DNA from 2 places in the Paraburkholderia sp. MM6662-R1 genome. Region 2 is predicted to be linked to the other one. Evidence: predicted binding sites of a transcription regulator. Region 2 holds the regulator's gene; the other holds the start of a gene.
What was found. The regulator LexA, encoded in region 2, represses DNA repair genes until DNA is damaged. The targets are predictions, from matches to a motif close to ACTGTATNNNNATACAGT.

Region 1 (8,117 bases), 2.9 Mb from region 2:
CCTTGTGAAAGCGCTGCCTGAGCAGATCCGCCCATAAGCCCTCTCCCTTCATGCGGGTCGAGAACGAAGAATCGTAATCCTTGCCGCCTCGCATGTCGCGCACACGGCTCATCACGCGCTCGGCCCGATCCGGGAAATGTGCGCCCAGCCAATCCTTGAACAGCGGCGCGACCTCCCACGGCAGCCGCAGCACGATATAGCTCGCATTGCTGGCGCCCGCTTCTGCGCATGCTTCGAGCACGCGCTCCATATCCGGTTCGGTGACGAACGGGATCACCGGCGCGATGCTGACGCCGACCGGAATGCCCGCCTCGCTGAGCGTACGGATCGTGCGCAGCCGGCGCGACGGCGTGGCCGCGCGCGGTTCGAGCGTGCGCGCGATGTCGGCGTCCAGCGTGGTGATGGTGATCGCGGCCATGAATTGCCCGCGCCCGGCCATCGGCGCAAGCAGGTCGATGTCGCGCTCGATCAGCGATGATTTGGTGATCGCCCCGAACGGGTGGTTGCGCTCGCTGAGCACCTCGATCACACGACGCGTAAGACGCAAGTCACGTTCGGCCGGCTGCCATGCATCGGTGGCGACGCCGAGCGCGATCGGCTCGGGTACATAGGATTTCTTCGACAGTTCCCGCTCGAGCAGTTCGGGCGCGTTGATCTTCGCGTAGATGCGGCTTTCGAAATCGAGCCCGGGCGACAAGCCCAGGTAGCTGTGCGTGGGCCGCGCGAAGCAATAGATGCAGCCGTGTTCGCAGCCCCGGTAAGGATTCAGCGACACATTGAACGGAATGTCCGGCGACGCATTGCGTGTGAGGATGGTTTTTGCGCGCTCCTCGAACACCTGCGTGCGCAGGACCTTCGGCTCCCCGTCTTCGTCGTCCGTCTGCCAGCCGTCGTGGACGGCTTCGCGCTGGTCGACTTCGTAGCGGCCTTGCAGGTTCGTGACCGCGCCGCGCCCCTTGCGAGGCGCCGGCGGCGCGATCGGAAATTCGGGAATGTCAGGGGTGTCGGGGTCATCCACGGCGGGCCACGCAAAGCAAACGCAAACAGGAAGCGCCAAAGGAAAGCGGCGCAAAACACCTGTATAAATATACAGTGTTTACGCCGTTTGTCGAGCACTTCGTTGGTCGCTTGATGCGCGTCCAACCCCGTCAGTGAACCGGCACCTACTCGCCCACCGCGATCGTCAGCGTCTCCTTGATTTCCTCCATCACCACATAGCTCTTCGACTGCACCGCGCCCGGCAGCTGCAGCAGGATGTCGCCGAGCAACTTCCGGTAATCGGCCATTTCGCCGATGCGCGCCTTGATCAGATAGTCGAAATCGCCCGACACGAGGTGGCACTCGAGCACCTCGGGGATCTTCTGCACCTCGCGCCGGAACAGATCGAACATGTTGCCACTCTTGTGATCGAGCGTGATCTCGACGAACACGAGCAGCGCCGCGCCCAGCTCGGCCGGGTTCACGCGGGCGTAGTAGCCGGTGATCACGCCGTCGCGCTCCATCCGCTTGACGCGCTCGATGCACGGCGTCACCGACAGACCGACCTGCTCCGCCAGGTCCTTCATCGCCATACGGCCGTCCTGCTGCAGGAGCCGCAGGATCTTGTGATCGAGCTTGTCGAGAGCCCGCACGGGCTGGCGCTGGGTACGCATGGTGTTTTTTCTAAAAATGATGAAAATACAATAACAAAACCTGTCTCACTGTCAATAGTATAGCGGTTAACACTGGGCAAACGGCATTTCACCTCACATTGCAGCTCGCTGAATCGAATCAGATCGAACCTCCGACGAGCGCCTTGCCCTCACTCAATTTTTGGATATCTGGAGCAGCTATGCGAGTCGTCGTTTTGGGCAGTGGCGTCGTCGGCGTGACGAGTGCGTATTACCTCGCGCGCGCCGGTCACGAAGTGACCGTTATCGATCGCGAAGCCGGCCCGGCGCTCGAAACCAGTTTCGCCAACGCGGGCCAGATCTCGCCGGGCTACGCTTCGCCGTGGGCCGCCCCGGGCGTGCCGCTGAAGGCCGTCAAGTGGATGTTCCAGAAGCACGCGCCGCTAGCGATTCGCGTCGACGGCACCGCGTTCCAACTGCAATGGATGTGGCAGATGCTGCAGAACTGCACGGCGCCGCGCTATGCGGTGAACAAGGGCCGTATGGTGCGGCTGGCCGAATACAGCCGCGACTGCCTGCAGGCGTTGCGCGCCGACACCGGCATCGAGTACGAAGGCCGCACCGGCGGCACGCTGCAGGTATTTCGCACGCAACAGCAGTTCGACGGCGCCGCGAAAGACATCGCCGTGCTGCAGGAAGCCAACGTGCCATACGAGCTGCTGACGGCCGACGAACTCGCCAAGGCCGAACCAGCCCTCGCCGCGGTGTCGCACAAGCTCACCGGCGGCCTGCGCCTGCCCGGCGACGAAACCGGCGACTGCCAGATGTTCACGACGCGCCTCGCGGCGCTCGCCGAGGAACTGGGCGTCAAGTTCCGCTACAACACGTCGATCGACGCGCTCGCGATGGCGGGCGGCCGCATCGCCGGCGTGCAGTGCGGCAGCGAGCTCGTGCGCGCGGATTCGTTCGTGGTCGCGCTCGGCTCGTATTCGACGCGCTTCCTCGATGGCATAGTGAAGCTTCCGGTCTATCCGCTGAAGGGCTATTCGATCACCGCGCCGATCGTCGACGCGGCTGCCGCGCCGGTGTCGACCGTGCTCGATGAGACCTACAAGATCGCGATCACGCGCTTCGACGACCGGATCCGCGTCGGCGGGATGGCCGAGATCGTCGGCTTCGACAAATCGCTGCGCGAGGCGCGCCGCGAGACGCTCGAGCTTTCTGTGAATGACCTGTTCCCGGGCGGCGGCGACACGTCGAAGGCGACGTTCTGGAGCGGTCTGCGGCCGATGACGCCGGACGGCACGCCGATCGTCGGCCGCACGCCGGTGCCGAACCTGTTCCTGAACACCGGCCACGGCACGCTTGGCTGGACGATGTCGTGCGGCTCGGGCCAACTGCTCGCCGACTTGATGTCGGGCAAGCAGCCCGCGATTCGCGCGGACGATCTGTCGGTGCATCGCTATCTCGGCGAGACCGCGGGCGAGCATCGGCCGGCGTATGCGTGAGTTTGAGTGCTTGCGCTGACGCGGCCCTGGCCGCGGCGCAGGCCGCAACAAACAGCAGCCGTACAAACAAACGGCGCCTCGCGGGGCGCCGTTTGCATTTCAATGTGCTGCCGCGATCGCGGCCGGCATCGAGGCATGCTCAGAACTGGTCTTCCGACAAAGCCAGCACGCCCTCGCCACCCTTCGCGCTGACGATCGCCACTTCGAGCGCCGCCGCCTGTGGCAACACATGCTCGGCGTAAAACCGCGCGGTCGCGATCTTCGCGTCATGAAACGCTGGGTCCTCGTCGCGCTTCGTCGCCGCGGCAAGCTGCGCACGCGCCATCTGCCAGCCGCCCAGCACGATGCCCGCGAGCTTCAGATAGGGCACGCTGCCCGCGAACACCGCATTCGGATCGCCCTTCGCATTGGCGACGACGAAATCGACGACCGCGCCAAGCGCGCGCCGGCCCTGCGCGAGCTGTGTGCGCATCGATGCGAACGCCGCGCCCTGCTGCGCGCCAAGCGCTTCAACCGTTTCGGCGACGCCAGCGAGCAGTTCCTTCGCGACCTTGCCGCCGTCGCGCAGCGTCTTGCGACCGATCAGGTCGTTGGCCTGGATCGCGGTCGTGCCTTCGTAAATCGGTAGAATGCGCGCGTCGCGGTAGTACTGGGCAGCGCCGGTTTCCTCGATGAAGCCCATGCCGCCATGCACCTGCACGCCGAGGCTCGTCACGTCGATCGACAGCTCCGTGCTCCAGCCCTTCACGATCGGCACGAGGTATTCGTAGATCGCCTGATGCTTCGCGCGCGTCGCATCGTCCGGATGACGATGCGCGATATCGCAGTGCGAGGCCGCGAGGTAGGCGAGCGCGCGCGACGCCTCGGTGAGGCTGCGCATCGTCGACAGCATGCGGCGCACGTCCGGGTGCTGGATGATCGCGACCGACTGCTTCGCGGAGCCGTCCACGGGACGGCTCTGCACGCGCTCTTTCGCATACGCGACCGCCTTCTGATATGCGCGATCCGAGATCGCGACACCTTGCATGCCGACCGCGAAACGGGCGGCGTTCATCATGATGAACATGTATTCGAGGCCGCGATTCTCTTCGCCGATCAGCTGACCGAGCGCGCCGCCGTGATCGCCGAACTGCAGCACGGCGGTCGGGCTCGCCTTGATGCCGAGCTTGTGCTCGATCGACACGCAATGCACGTCGTTGCGCTCACCGAGCGAACCGTCTTCGTTGACGAGAAACTTCGGCACAAGGAACAGCGAAATGCCTTTCACGCCATCGGGCGCGTTCGGCGTGCGTGCGAGCACCAGATGCACGATGTTCTTCGCCATGTCGTGCTCGCCCCACGTGATGAAAATCTTCGTGCCGAACAGCTTGAACGAACCGTCGGCCTGCGGCTCGGCGCGCGTGCGTACGAGCGCGAGATCGGAGCCGGCCTGCGGCTCGGTCAGGTTCATCGTGCCGGTCCATTCGCCTGAAATCAGCTTGGGCACGTAGGTCTGTTTTTGCGCTTCGCTGCCAGCGGTTAACAGCGCTTCGATGGCGCCGTCGGTCAGCAACGGACACAGCGCAAAAGAGAGGTTCGACGCGTTGAGCATTTCGATGCAAGGCGTCGCGATCAGCTTCGGCAGGCCCTGGCCTTCGTAGTCGAGCGGATGTTGCACGCCCTGCCAACCGCCTTCGGCAAACTGGCGGAAGGCTTCCCTGAAACCCGGCGTCGCAGTGACCACGCCATCCTTCCAGCTGCTCGGATTACGATCGCCGTCGACGTTCAGCGGCGCGAGCACTTCGCCGCATAGTTTCGCCGACTCGTCGAGCACGGCCTTCGCGGTGTCGAGGTTCGCGTCCTCGAAGCCGGGCAGCTTCGCGATGTCTTCCAGTCCGGCCAGTTCTTTCATCACGAACAGCATGTCCTTGATGGGTGCCGTATAGCTCATTTCGGTACTCCTCCCTTGATATGAAAAAAGGGCGCGGGACTTGGTGGGTCCTGCGCCCTTCGCTTGTTTTCGGCGGCCTCTTTCAGGCGCCGCGGCGCTTAGCCTAGTTCGCTCACGAGTTCCGGCACGAGGGTGAACAGATCGCCAACCAAACCGTAATCGGCCACGCTGAAAATCGGCGCTTCTTCGTCCTTGTTGATCGCGACGATGACTTTCGAGTCCTTCATGCCGGCCAGATGCTGGATCGCACCCGAGATGCCGACTGCGACGTACAGTTGCGGCGCGACGATCTTGCCGGTTTGGCCGACCTGATAGTCGTTCGGCACGAACCCCGCGTCGACCGCCGCGCGCGATGCGCCCAGTGCCGCGCCGAGCTTGTCGGCCAGCGGCTCGAGCACCTTCATGTAGTTCTCGCCATTGCCCAGACCACGGCCACCCGACACGATGATCTTCGCGCTCGTCAGTTCCGGACGATCGAGCTTCGTCACTTCGCGGCTCACGAACTGCGCGAGGCCTGCGTCGGCTGCCGCTTCGATCCTCTCGACCGCTGCGCTGCCGCCTTCGGCCGCGACGGCATCAAAACCGGTCGAGCGCACGGTGATGACCTTGATCGGATCAGCCGATTGCACGATCGCGATTGCGTTGCCCGCGTAGATGGGACGCTCGAACGTGTCGGCGCTATCCACTGCCGTGATGTCGCTGATCTGCGCGACGTCGAGCTTCGCGGCGATACGCGGCGCGACATTCTTGCCGTAGGCGGTAGCCGGCGCGAGGATGTGCGTGTAGTGCTTCGCCGCATCTTGCACAAGCGTCAGGACCGTCGCTTCGACGTTTTCCGCGAGGCCTGCGGCCAGTTGCGGCGCATCGGCGAGCAGCACCTTGCTGACACCAGCGATCTTCGCGGCGGCATCGGCCGCGCCCTGCGCGTTATGCCCCGCGACCAGCACGTGAATATCACCGCCGATCTTCTGTGCCGCTGCGATCGTGTTCAGCGTCGCGGCCTTGATCGACGCATTGTCGTGTTCTGCAATTACCAGGTTCGTCATTTGCTCTGTCTCCGCGTTCTACTTAAAGCACCTTCGCTTCGGTCTTCAGCTTCTCGACCAGCGTCTTCACGTCCGGCACCTTCACACCGGCGGAGCGCTTCGGCGGCTCGGCGACTTTCAGCGTCTTCAGACGCGGCGTGACATCGACGCCGAGGTCTTCGGGCTTGACCGTTTCCAGCGGCTTTTTCTTCGCCTTCATGATGTTCGGCAGCGTCACGTAGCGCGGCTCGTTCAGGCGCAGATCGGTCGTCACCACGGCGGGCAGCGTCAGCGACAGCGTTTCCGCGCCGCCGTCCACTTCACGCGACACCGTCGCCTTGCCGTCCGCCACGACAAGCTTCGACGCGAACGTCGCCTGCGGCAGATTCGCGAGCGCGGCGAGCATCTGGCCGGTCTGATTGGAGTCGTCGTCGATGGCCTGTTTGCCGAGGATCACCAGTTGCGGCTGCTCCTTGTCGACGAGCGCCTTGAGCAGCTTCGCGACGGCGAGCGGCTGCAGCTCTTCGTTCGATTCGATCAGGATCGCGCGATCCGCGCCGATGGCGAGCGCGGTGCGCAGCGTTTCCTGTGCCTGCGCAACACCGGCCGACACGGCGATCACTTCGGTCGCGACGCCCGCTTCCTTCAGACGCACCGCTTCTTCAACCGCGATTTCGTCGAACGGGTTCATCGACATTTTCACGTTCGCGATATCGACGCCCGTACCGTCCGATTTCACGCGGACCTTCACGTTGTAGTCGACCACTCTTTTCACTGGCACCAGAATTTTCATGCACACGCTCCAAAGTTACGAATACGTCAACCCGATGAACATTATAGCGACTGCCCTCATGACAGCCGTGTCGCGGGCGCTTTGCGGGAGGATATCGCTCCTCACCGGCGTGACGGCAATACCGAACGATCGTTCTATTTTAATCTCCAAAAAACCCGGGAGACAACCCCGGGTTCCGACTCAGACCTCTAATTTCGCATTGCCGTCGTGTTCTGCGAGGTCCGCGGGCATTGCATCACCAGGAGGTGATCACCGAGCCGCCGAATTTGCTGTCGACAAACTGCTTCACTTCGGGCGAGTGGTACGCCGCGACGAGCTTCGCGACCCACGGCTTGTTCTTGTCCGCTTCGCGAATCGCGATCACGTTCACGTAGGGACCTTTCCGGTCCTCGATCGCGATAGCGTCCTGCGTTGGCTTGAGGCCCGCTTCCATCGCGAAGTTGGTGTTGATCGCGGCGGCATCGACATCGTCCAGCGAACGCGGAATCTGCGCCGCGTCAAGCTCGACGATCTTCAGTTTCTTCGGATTGTCGACGATGTCGAGCGGCGTCGCCTTCAGGCCCGCCTCGGCGCGCAGCTTCAGCAAGCCCTGCTTCTGCAGCAACAGCAGCGCGCGGCCGCCGTTGGTCGGGTCGTTCGGCACGGCGATCTTCGCGCCCGGCTGCAGTTCGGCGAGCGACTTCACCTTCTTCGAGTAGATACCCATCGGGTACGTGACCGTATCGGCGATACGGATCAGCTTGTAGCCGCGATCCTTCACCTGCGCCTGCAAGTACGGGTCGTGCTGGTAGCTGTTCGCGTCCAGATCGCCGCCCGCGAGCGCCGCGTTCGGCTGCACGTAGTCGGAGAATTCGACGATCCTGATGTTCAGGCCGTTCTTCGCGGCGACCGTCTTCACGACGTCCATGATCTGCGCGTGCGGGCCGCCGGTGACACCAACCTTGATCGTGTCTTCGGCATGCGCCGCGGTGGTGGCGAAGAGCGTTGCCGCGCCGAATGCGGCGGCCAGCTTGAGAATGAAGCGACGTTGCATGATGGACCTTTTCCGAATCTTTATTAGCGGGCTTCCGAACGCCCTTGTTTATTTGTGGCTCAGACGACGCACGAGCCAATCCCCAAACGACTGCACCAGTTGCACGAACACGATCAGTATCAGCACGACCGCGAGCATCACTTCTGGCAGGAAGCGCTGATAGCCGTAGCGGATGCCGAGGTCGCCAAGACCGCCGCCGCCGATCGCGCCGGCCATCG
Region 2 (8,117 bases):
CGTGCCGTCGTGGGTTTCGTAAGTACGTGCGTCCATCAAGTGTCTCGCTATGGATTCAGTCCTGCATTTCGCGACCGGTGAGCCGCAGAAACACATCCTCGAGATTCGCCGGCCGATGCAGATAGCGCAAATCGGCGCGCTGCTTGAGGCGCATATGCACGGGCTGCGCGTCGTTCACGTAACAGAACAGCGTCTCGCCGCTGATCTCGGTGCGCTCGGCGAGCGGCGCGAGTTCGTCGCGCAACGCAAACGGATCGGGGCCGTAGATCTCGATCACGTCGCAGCCGATTTCGGACTCGATCAACTCGCGCGGCGCGCCTTCGGCGATCTTGCGGCCTTCCTCGATCACGCACAGTCGATGACAGAGCCGTTCGGCTTCTTCCATGAAGTGCGTGGTCAGCAGAATGGTCTTGCCGCGCGCGAGCAGCGAGCGCAGCCGCTCCCAGATCAGATGGCGCGCTTGCGGATCGAGACCGGTGGTCGGCTCGTCCATGATCAGCACGTCGGGATCGTTGATCAGCGCGCGCGCGAGCGTGAGGCGCCGCTTCATGCCGCCCGACAGTTCGCTCACGCGCGCGTCCGCCTTGTTCTCGAGGCGAGCGAATTCGAGCAGACCCGGCACCGCCGCGCGACACTGCGCGGCGCTCAGACCGAAGTAGCGACCGAATACGAGCAGATTTTCGCGCACCGTGAAATCGGGATCGAGGTTGTCGAACTGCGGCACCACGCCGACGCGCGAGCGCGCGAGGCGCGCGCGGCCCGGGATCGGCTCGTCGCACAGCCGGATCGCGCCGGCGTCGGGCGCCGCAATGCCGAGCAGCATGCGCAATGTCGTGGTCTTACCGGCGCCGTTGGGGCCGAGCAGCCCGAAGCATTCGCCGGTGTTCACATGAAACGACAATCCGTCGACGACCGTTTTTTCGCCGTAGCTTTTCCTGACCTGATGGAATTCGATGGGGGCGGTGGGCATGGCTCGAGCAAGGCTCCGGAAAAAGACACAACGTACGCGCAAGACACAACATACCTGCGATGCACGCATTGCGCACGCGAAGCCGCTTACTCCAGGTATCGGATCGCTGATGCGAGCGGGTGTCCGGGAACGCGTCATGCGTGGTGTGCGATGCGCTCGTCGGTGTCGATTGGCGCCGCTGATTGGCGGTGGCACGACTGGCACGTCAACCGGCCCGCAGTGTGTCGACGCAGCGTTCGCAAACGAAGTTTTGCATTGCGGCATACGCGTGCAAACGCTGCGTCGGGTCGCCCAACGCTTGTGCAGACTGGATCGGCATGCACCGAGTATGCACTTAGCGTTTTCCATCCCTTGCAAGCCGAATTGCGGCGCACCATGATTGATTCAGACCGCGCTTTCCGCGCGAATGGAGAAAACAGATGGCGAGCTACCAGAAAATCCTGTTGTGCTACGACGGCTCGCGCGAAGGCCGGAAAGCCCTGCGTTGCGGTGCCGATCTGGCGTTGGAACTGAAGGCAGAAACGCATCTGCTGTCGGTCGTCGACATGCGTTCGAGCATCGCGCAGAGCGCGGGCCTGTTGACGGACGTCGCGTGCAGCAGCTTCGAAAAAACGGCCCGCGAGATTCTGCAGGAGGGCGTGAACTGGCTGACCGAGCGAGGCGTGAGCGCGCAAGGGCATTTCGCATTCGGTCATCCGATCGACGAGATCGCCAATCTTGCCAACGAGTTGCAGGTCGACCTCGTGGTGGTGGGTCATCGCTGCCGGACTGGTTTGTCACGGTGGTGGATGGGGGCGGGCAACACGCCGCTGCTCGACCGCGTGTCGTGCAGCATTCTGGTGGCGTGCTCGTCCGCGCAGGAGCAGCAGCAGGCGGCTGCGGCGTAATGGGCTAGTGAGGGACGCGAAGCCGCGCGCCCCGTCATCGAGCCCAGATTTGAATAGACCCTGTCGCGTGGCCGGCCCCGATGGCCAGCCACGCATCCCATCCGGCCAGGCTTCGATCTCACTCGTTCAGATTGATCGCCGCGAGCTTCCACGTGACCAGACCTTCGCGACGAAAGATTGCCGAATAGTTCGCGTTACCTTCGCCACGCCGGTACGTGACGACAAACTCGTTGAGACTGCGATAGCCGGCCGTGCTTTGACGCCCGGGCGGCGGTGCGCTGGCCTGCGTGGTGGTGTCGCCCGCGGCTGGTGCGGCCGGCGCTTCGCCGCCCGCGGCTGGCGGCGCGGACGGTTGCTCGCCCGGCGTGCCACGCGGCGGCATGCCGTTCAGCAGCGCCGCGACGCCGTCGGGTGTCGCATAGGCATCGACGAGCGGGCCGATCAGCGTCACGCCGATCACCGCGCCGATCGTGGCCATCTTGTTGCCGGCATCCGCCTCGAGCCGGCGTGTCAGCATGGCGCCCACCTGTTGCTTCAGGCTATCGCGTAGCGCGGGAAAGTCCACGTACTGATTGACGGTTTGCACGTCACGCGCATCGGCGGCGCGTTTGAGATTGTTCACCGCGAGATACGGTGACGCATAAATAAAGCCCAGCGCGGCAATCACGATCACCACGATCAGCGTGATCAGCAGCGGCCGGGTGGCGCTGCCCTGTATGCGTTTCCGAATTGTCATCGAATGGGACTCCACGTCAGTGATGATCTAACGTCGAGCACGGCGAGGTCGGAACGATCCCATCCCACACGAATCTCTGAACATCCGAAGTGCTTGTTGCATGCGTACTCAGGATTCGCTCAGGCTTCGAACACCGCGCCGTGCACGTTGGCTTCGTCGGCTATGCAGCGATCGATCATACGGCATACGGCGTCGACCGTGCCGACCATGATCAGTCGCGACGGTCCATGATAGACCCGCACCGGCGCGCGACGCGCGGGCTCAACGATGTTCAGCGCCGAATTCAGCGACACGCGCGCGAACGCCGGCAACGACGACGGCAGACCGGAAGCTTCGGCAACCGCGTCGAACAGCGACGGCGTGCGCGCAGCGGGCGCCTCGATTAGCGCGCAGGGCGTGAGCTTGCGCAGATGGCGCAGACGGCCGAACTGGCGAAAGGGCAACAGGCGGGCAAGGCGTTCCATGAGTCTCTCCAGGCGATTCGGCGTAGATGCGGGCATAGATGCAGGCGTAAATGCGGCTTGGGTCGGACAAACCGGCGCAAGCGTTCTGGCGACAGCGACAGATCAGAACTCGCTGGGGCGGATCAGCCCGACCGCGATCCCTTCGAGCGCGAAATCGGCGCTGCCGGTTTCCACGAAGATGTTGTCGTAATCGGGGTTTTCGGCGATCAGTTCGATGCCGTTCGGCCGGCGCTTCAGACGCTTGACCGTCACGTCGTCGCCAAGCCGCGCAATGATGATCTGGCCGTCCTTCGCTTCGGTGCGCTTTTGCACCGCGAGCAGGTCGCCGTCGAGAATGCCCGCGTCGCGCATCGACAGGCCGCGCACCTTCAGCAGGTAGTCGGGCTTGCTCGAGAACAGCGCCGGGTCACACGCGTAGTGCTGCGAGATATGTTCCTGCGCGAGGATCGGGCTACCCGCCGCGACCCGGCCGATCAGCGGCAACGACAACTGCATCAGGCCCGCATGCGGCAGGGTGAACTGATACGGCGCGTCCTCCTGCCCGGACAGCAGGCGGATGCCGCGCGACGCGCCGGCCGCGAGTTCGATCACGCCCTTGCGCGCCAGCGCGCGCAGATGCTCTTCCGCGGAATTGGCCGAGCTGAACCCGAGTTCGGCGGCAATTTCCGCGCGAGTGGGCGGAAAGCCGGTGCGTTCGATCGCGCGGCGGATCAGATCGAAAACCTGCTGCTGTCGTGCGGTGAGTTTTGTCATGGCCACTGTATGTATGAACAGGTAACTGTATTTTTATACAGTATTCCGCGCATTTCAAGCTTTACTTTAAGTTTGGCGCAACGGCCACGCTGGGGCGTCGTTTATCGGCGACATGACGGCATTGTCGGCGTCCCAGCAGCCGGCGCATCTGTCGTTACCACTTTTGAGTATTAAAAAATGAAGAAACATTATTTTTAATAATGAAAGCGCTTCGATAGACTGGCCTCCGGTTGGCGCTCATGTGCACGTGGCCGCGACGCAGAACAACACCAGACGCTCATCAGCGGACCATCACGCGGAGAAAAATTGAAATGAACCATCGGCATATGGGGCTTGCGGCTCGAACCGGAAAACTGATCGCGGCGCTCGCCGTCGGCGCGGCGGGTGCGTTCGGCATGTTGGGCGCAAGCGGCGTCGCGCACGCCGACACCACGCTGTTAAACGTGTCCTACGATCCGACGCGCGAGCTGTATCAGGACATCAATCAGGCATTCGGCAAGGAATGGAAGGCCAGGACCGGCGAAGCCGTCACCTTCAAGCAGTCGCACGGCGGCTCGGGCGCGCAGGCTCGCTCGGTGCTCGACGGACTGCAGGCCGACGTCGTGACGCTTGCGCTCGCCTATGACATCGACGCGCTCGCGAACAAGGGGCTCGTCGACAAGAACTGGCAAAAGCGTCTGCCGGACAACGCATCGCCGTACACGTCGACGATCGTATTTCTGGTGCGCAAGGGCAACCCGAAGCACATCAAGGATTGGGACGATCTGGTGAAACCGGGCGTGTCGATCGTGACGCCGAATCCGAAGACCTCGGGCGGCGCGCGCTGGAACTACCTGGCCGCGTGGGCGTACGCCGAGCATCAACCGGGCGGCAACGACCAGAAGGCCAGGGAGTTCGTCGGCAAGCTGTACAGGAACGCCGGCGTGCTCGATTCGGGCGCGCGCGGCGCGACCACGAGCTTCGTGCAGCGCGGTATCGGCGACGTGCTGATCGCGTGGGAAAACGAGGCGTTCCTGGCGCTGAAGGAGTTTGGTCCGGACAGGTTCGAGATCGTGGTGCCGTCGGTGAGCATTCTGGCCGAGCCGCCGGTCGCGGTGGTCGACAAGGTCGTCGACAAACACGGCACGCGCAAGCTGGCCGAGGCGTATCTGAACTTCCTGTATAGCGAGCAAGGTCAGGAGATCGCCGCGCGCAATTTCTATCGTCCGCGTTCCAGCAAGGTGCCCGCCGATCTGACCGCGAAGTTTCCGAAGCTGAAGCTGTACACGATCGACGATTCGTTCGGCGGTTGGACCAACGCGCAGAAGACTCATTTCGCGGACGGCGGCGTGTTCGATTCGATTTATCAGCCGCAGTAAGAACCACCGCCTGAATCACAGCCAGGGGAAAAAGGGCGCGCCCAATGGGCGCGCTTTCGGCTAACCGGGGTCCGGTGGCCAGCAGTGCGGCAGTACCGCAGTACGGCAGCACGGCAAAACGAACAACCGCGCGAGCATCAACCATGAACGAGTATCCAGCATGACCACGTTGACCTTCCGCAAGCCGAGCGCATTGCCCGGTTTTGGCCTGACACTCGGCATCACGGTGGCTTATCTGAGCCTCGTGGTGCTGATTCCATTGGCGGCGACCTTTCTGAAAACCGCGACGCTCGACTGGGATCAGTTCGTGCGCGCGGTCACGTCGCCGCGTGTGCTCGCGTCGTATCGGCTGACGTTTTTCTCGGCGCTAGGCGGCGCGCTGATCAACGCGGTGTTCGGCTTTCTCGTCGCGTGGGTGCTGGTGCGCTACACGTTTCCGTTCAAGCGTATCGTCGATGCGGTCGTCGATCTGCCGTTCGCGTTGCCCACCTCGGTGGCGGGCATTTCGCTCGCGGCCGTGTATGCGGGCAACGGCTGGATCGGCCAGTTCCTCGCGCCGCTCGGCATCAAGATCGCGTTCACGCCGGCGGGCGTGCTGGTCGCACTGACGTTCATCGGCCTGCCGTTCGTCGTGCGCACGGTGCAACCGGTGCTCGAGGAGTTCGAGCGCGAGCAGGAGGAGGCGGCCGCGTGTCTCGGCGCGTCGCGCTGGCTCACGTTTCGCCGCGTCGTGCTGCCGGCCGTGTTGCCGGCGCTGCTGACCGGCTTCGCGCTCGCCTTTGCGCGCGCGCTCGGCGAATACGGCTCGGTCATCTTCATCGCCGGCAATGTGCCGATGAAGTCGGAGATCACGTCGCTCCTGATCATCACGAAGCTCGAGCAATACGACTATGCGGGCGCGACGGCGCTCGCGGTCGTGATGCTGGTCGTGTCGTTCCTGATGCTGCTGTCGATCAACACGCTGCAGTGGTATCTGCAGCGGCGCACGAGCCGCGGCAAGACGGCATCGGCGCCAGTGGCCACGAGCGTCGCCGCTATTGGTGGAGGTGTGCAATGAGCCGCGTTCCGACCCACCCCGCGAGCGTGGCGCGTCGCCCCGATCCGGTCACCGAGCCGGCGCTCGTGCGCTGGCTGCTGATCGGCCTCGCACTGCTGTTTCTCGCGCTGTTTCTGGCCGTGCCGCTCGCCGCGGTGTTCTACCAGGCGCTGAACAAGGGGCTGCGTTTTTACTTCGAAGCGCTCGCCGATCCGGATGCGCTGTCGGCGATCAAACTGACGCTGCTCACCGCGGCGATCGCAGTGCCGCTGAACCTCGTGTTCGGCCTTGCGGCGTCGTGGTGTATCGCGAAGTTCGAATTCCGCGGCAAGGCGCTGCTGACCACGTTGATCGACCTGCCGTTTTCGGTGTCGCCGGTGATCTCCGGCCTGATCTACGTGCTGATGTTCGGCGCGCAGGGCTGGTTCGGCCCGTGGCTCGAAGATCACAACGTGCAGATCATCTTCGCGGTGCCGGGCATCGTGCTCGCGACGATCTTCGTCACGTTCCCGTTCGTCGCGCGCGAGCTGATTCCGCTGATGCAGGCGCAGGGCAACGACGAGGAAGAAGCCGCGCACGTGCTCGGCGCATCGGGCTGGCAGACGTTCCGTCGCGTCACGCTGCCGAACGTCAAGTGGGGTCTGCTGTACGGCGTGATTCTGTGCAATGCGCGCGCAATGGGCGAGTTCGGCGCGGTGTCGGTCGTGTCGGGCCATATTCGCGGGCAGACCGACACGATGCCGCTGCACGTCGAAATCCTCTACAACGAGTACAACTTCTCGGCCGCGTTCGCCGTGGCCTCGCTGCTCGCGCTGCTGGCGCTGGTCACGCTGGGGCTCAAGCTGCTGGCCGAGCGTCATATGTCGGCGGAACTGTCGGCGGCGCGCGAAGTGCCTGCGTATGCGGGGCCCGTGTCGCCGTCCGGCGCTTCGCAGGCCAATAGCGCGCAGTCCGCTTCGCATTCGTTTTTCGTCAACGCCACGCCTGCGTCGCAGCGACATCCGCTCAAGCAAGGAGAGCTGTAAATGGGTATCACCGTTCGTAACCTGCAAAAGCGCTTCGGCGATTTCGTCGCGCTCGACAACGTGTCGCTCGACTTTCCGCCGGGCGAACTCGTCGCGCTGCTCGGGCCGTCGGGTTGCGGCAAGACGACGTTGCTGCGTGTGATCGCCGGCCTCGAATATGCGGACGGCGGCCGGGTCGAGCTGCAAGGCCAGGATGTCGCGGCGGTCGGCGCGCGTGAGCGCGAGGTGGGTTTCGTGTTCCAGCACTACGCGCTGTTCCGGCATATGACGGTGTTCGAAAACGTCGCGTTCGGGCTGCGCGTGAAGCCGCGCAAGGAACGTCCGTCCGAGAAGGTGATTCGTGAGAAGGTGCATGAGTTGCTGAAGCTCGTGCAGCTCGACTGGCTCGCGCAGCGCTATCCGTCGGAGCTGTCCGGCGGCCAGCGCCAGCGCATCGCGCTCGCACGTGCGTTGGCCGTGGAGCCGAAGGTGCTGTTGCTCGACGAGCCGTTCGGCGCGCTCGACGCGAAGGTGCGCAAGGAACTGCGCAGCTGGTTGCGTCGCCTGCACGACGATCTGCATATTTCGACGATCTTCGTCACGCACGATCAGGAAGAAGCGCTCGAAGTGGCGGACCGCATCGTCGTGCTCAATCGCGGGCATGTCGAGCAGGTCGGCAGCCCACAGGAGGTGTACGACCATCCGCAGACGCCGTTCGTCTACGAGTTTCTCGGCGCGGCGAACCGTCTGCACGGCAGCGTCGATGCGCAAGGCTTCGTCGTCGATGGCGCGGCGCTGCCGGTCGCGATCGCGGCGGGTTTTAGGGGCCCGGCGTTCGCCTATGTGCGGCCGCACGATCTGCAGTTGTATCCGCAGGCGGCGGGGCATCGCGAGGGCATTGTCGTCGAC

Region 1: the regulator LexA is predicted to act here: its motif matches at 1,077-1,094, upstream of OKW39_RS17095 (PA0069 family radical SAM protein).

What each region holds. Positions count from the first base shown of each region.
Region 1 covers NZ_JBNDLV010000001.1:3,593,232-3,601,348, reverse strand. The annotation lists gene OKW39_RS17095 (PA0069 family radical SAM protein) at 1-1,018, opposite strand, end outside; gene OKW39_RS17090 (Lrp/AsnC ligand binding domain-containing protein) at 1,164-1,652, opposite strand; gene OKW39_RS17085 (D-amino acid dehydrogenase) at 1,832-3,118, shown strand; gene OKW39_RS17080 (acyl-CoA dehydrogenase) at 3,258-5,048, opposite strand; gene OKW39_RS17075 (electron transfer flavoprotein subunit alpha/FixB family protein) at 5,147-6,094, opposite strand; gene OKW39_RS17070 (electron transfer flavoprotein subunit beta/FixA family protein) at 6,117-6,866, opposite strand; gene OKW39_RS17065 (MetQ/NlpA family ABC transporter substrate-binding protein) at 7,102-7,899, opposite strand; gene OKW39_RS17060 (methionine ABC transporter permease) at 7,948-8,117, opposite strand, start outside.
Region 2 covers NZ_JBNDLV010000001.1:658,167-666,283, reverse strand. The annotation lists partial or broken gene OKW39_RS03085 (ABC transporter permease) at 1-36, opposite strand, end outside; gene nodI (nodulation factor ABC transporter ATP-binding protein NodI) at 56-970, opposite strand; gene OKW39_RS03075 (universal stress protein) at 1,390-1,857, shown strand; gene OKW39_RS03070 (DUF2939 domain-containing protein) at 1,976-2,593, opposite strand; gene OKW39_RS03065 (hypothetical protein) at 2,713-3,057, opposite strand; gene lexA (transcriptional repressor LexA) at 3,160-3,810, opposite strand; gene OKW39_RS03055 (sulfate ABC transporter substrate-binding protein) at 4,122-5,168, shown strand; gene cysT (sulfate ABC transporter permease subunit CysT) at 5,329-6,225, shown strand; gene cysW (sulfate ABC transporter permease subunit CysW) at 6,222-7,229, shown strand; gene OKW39_RS03040 (sulfate/molybdate ABC transporter ATP-binding protein) at 7,230-8,117, shown strand, end outside.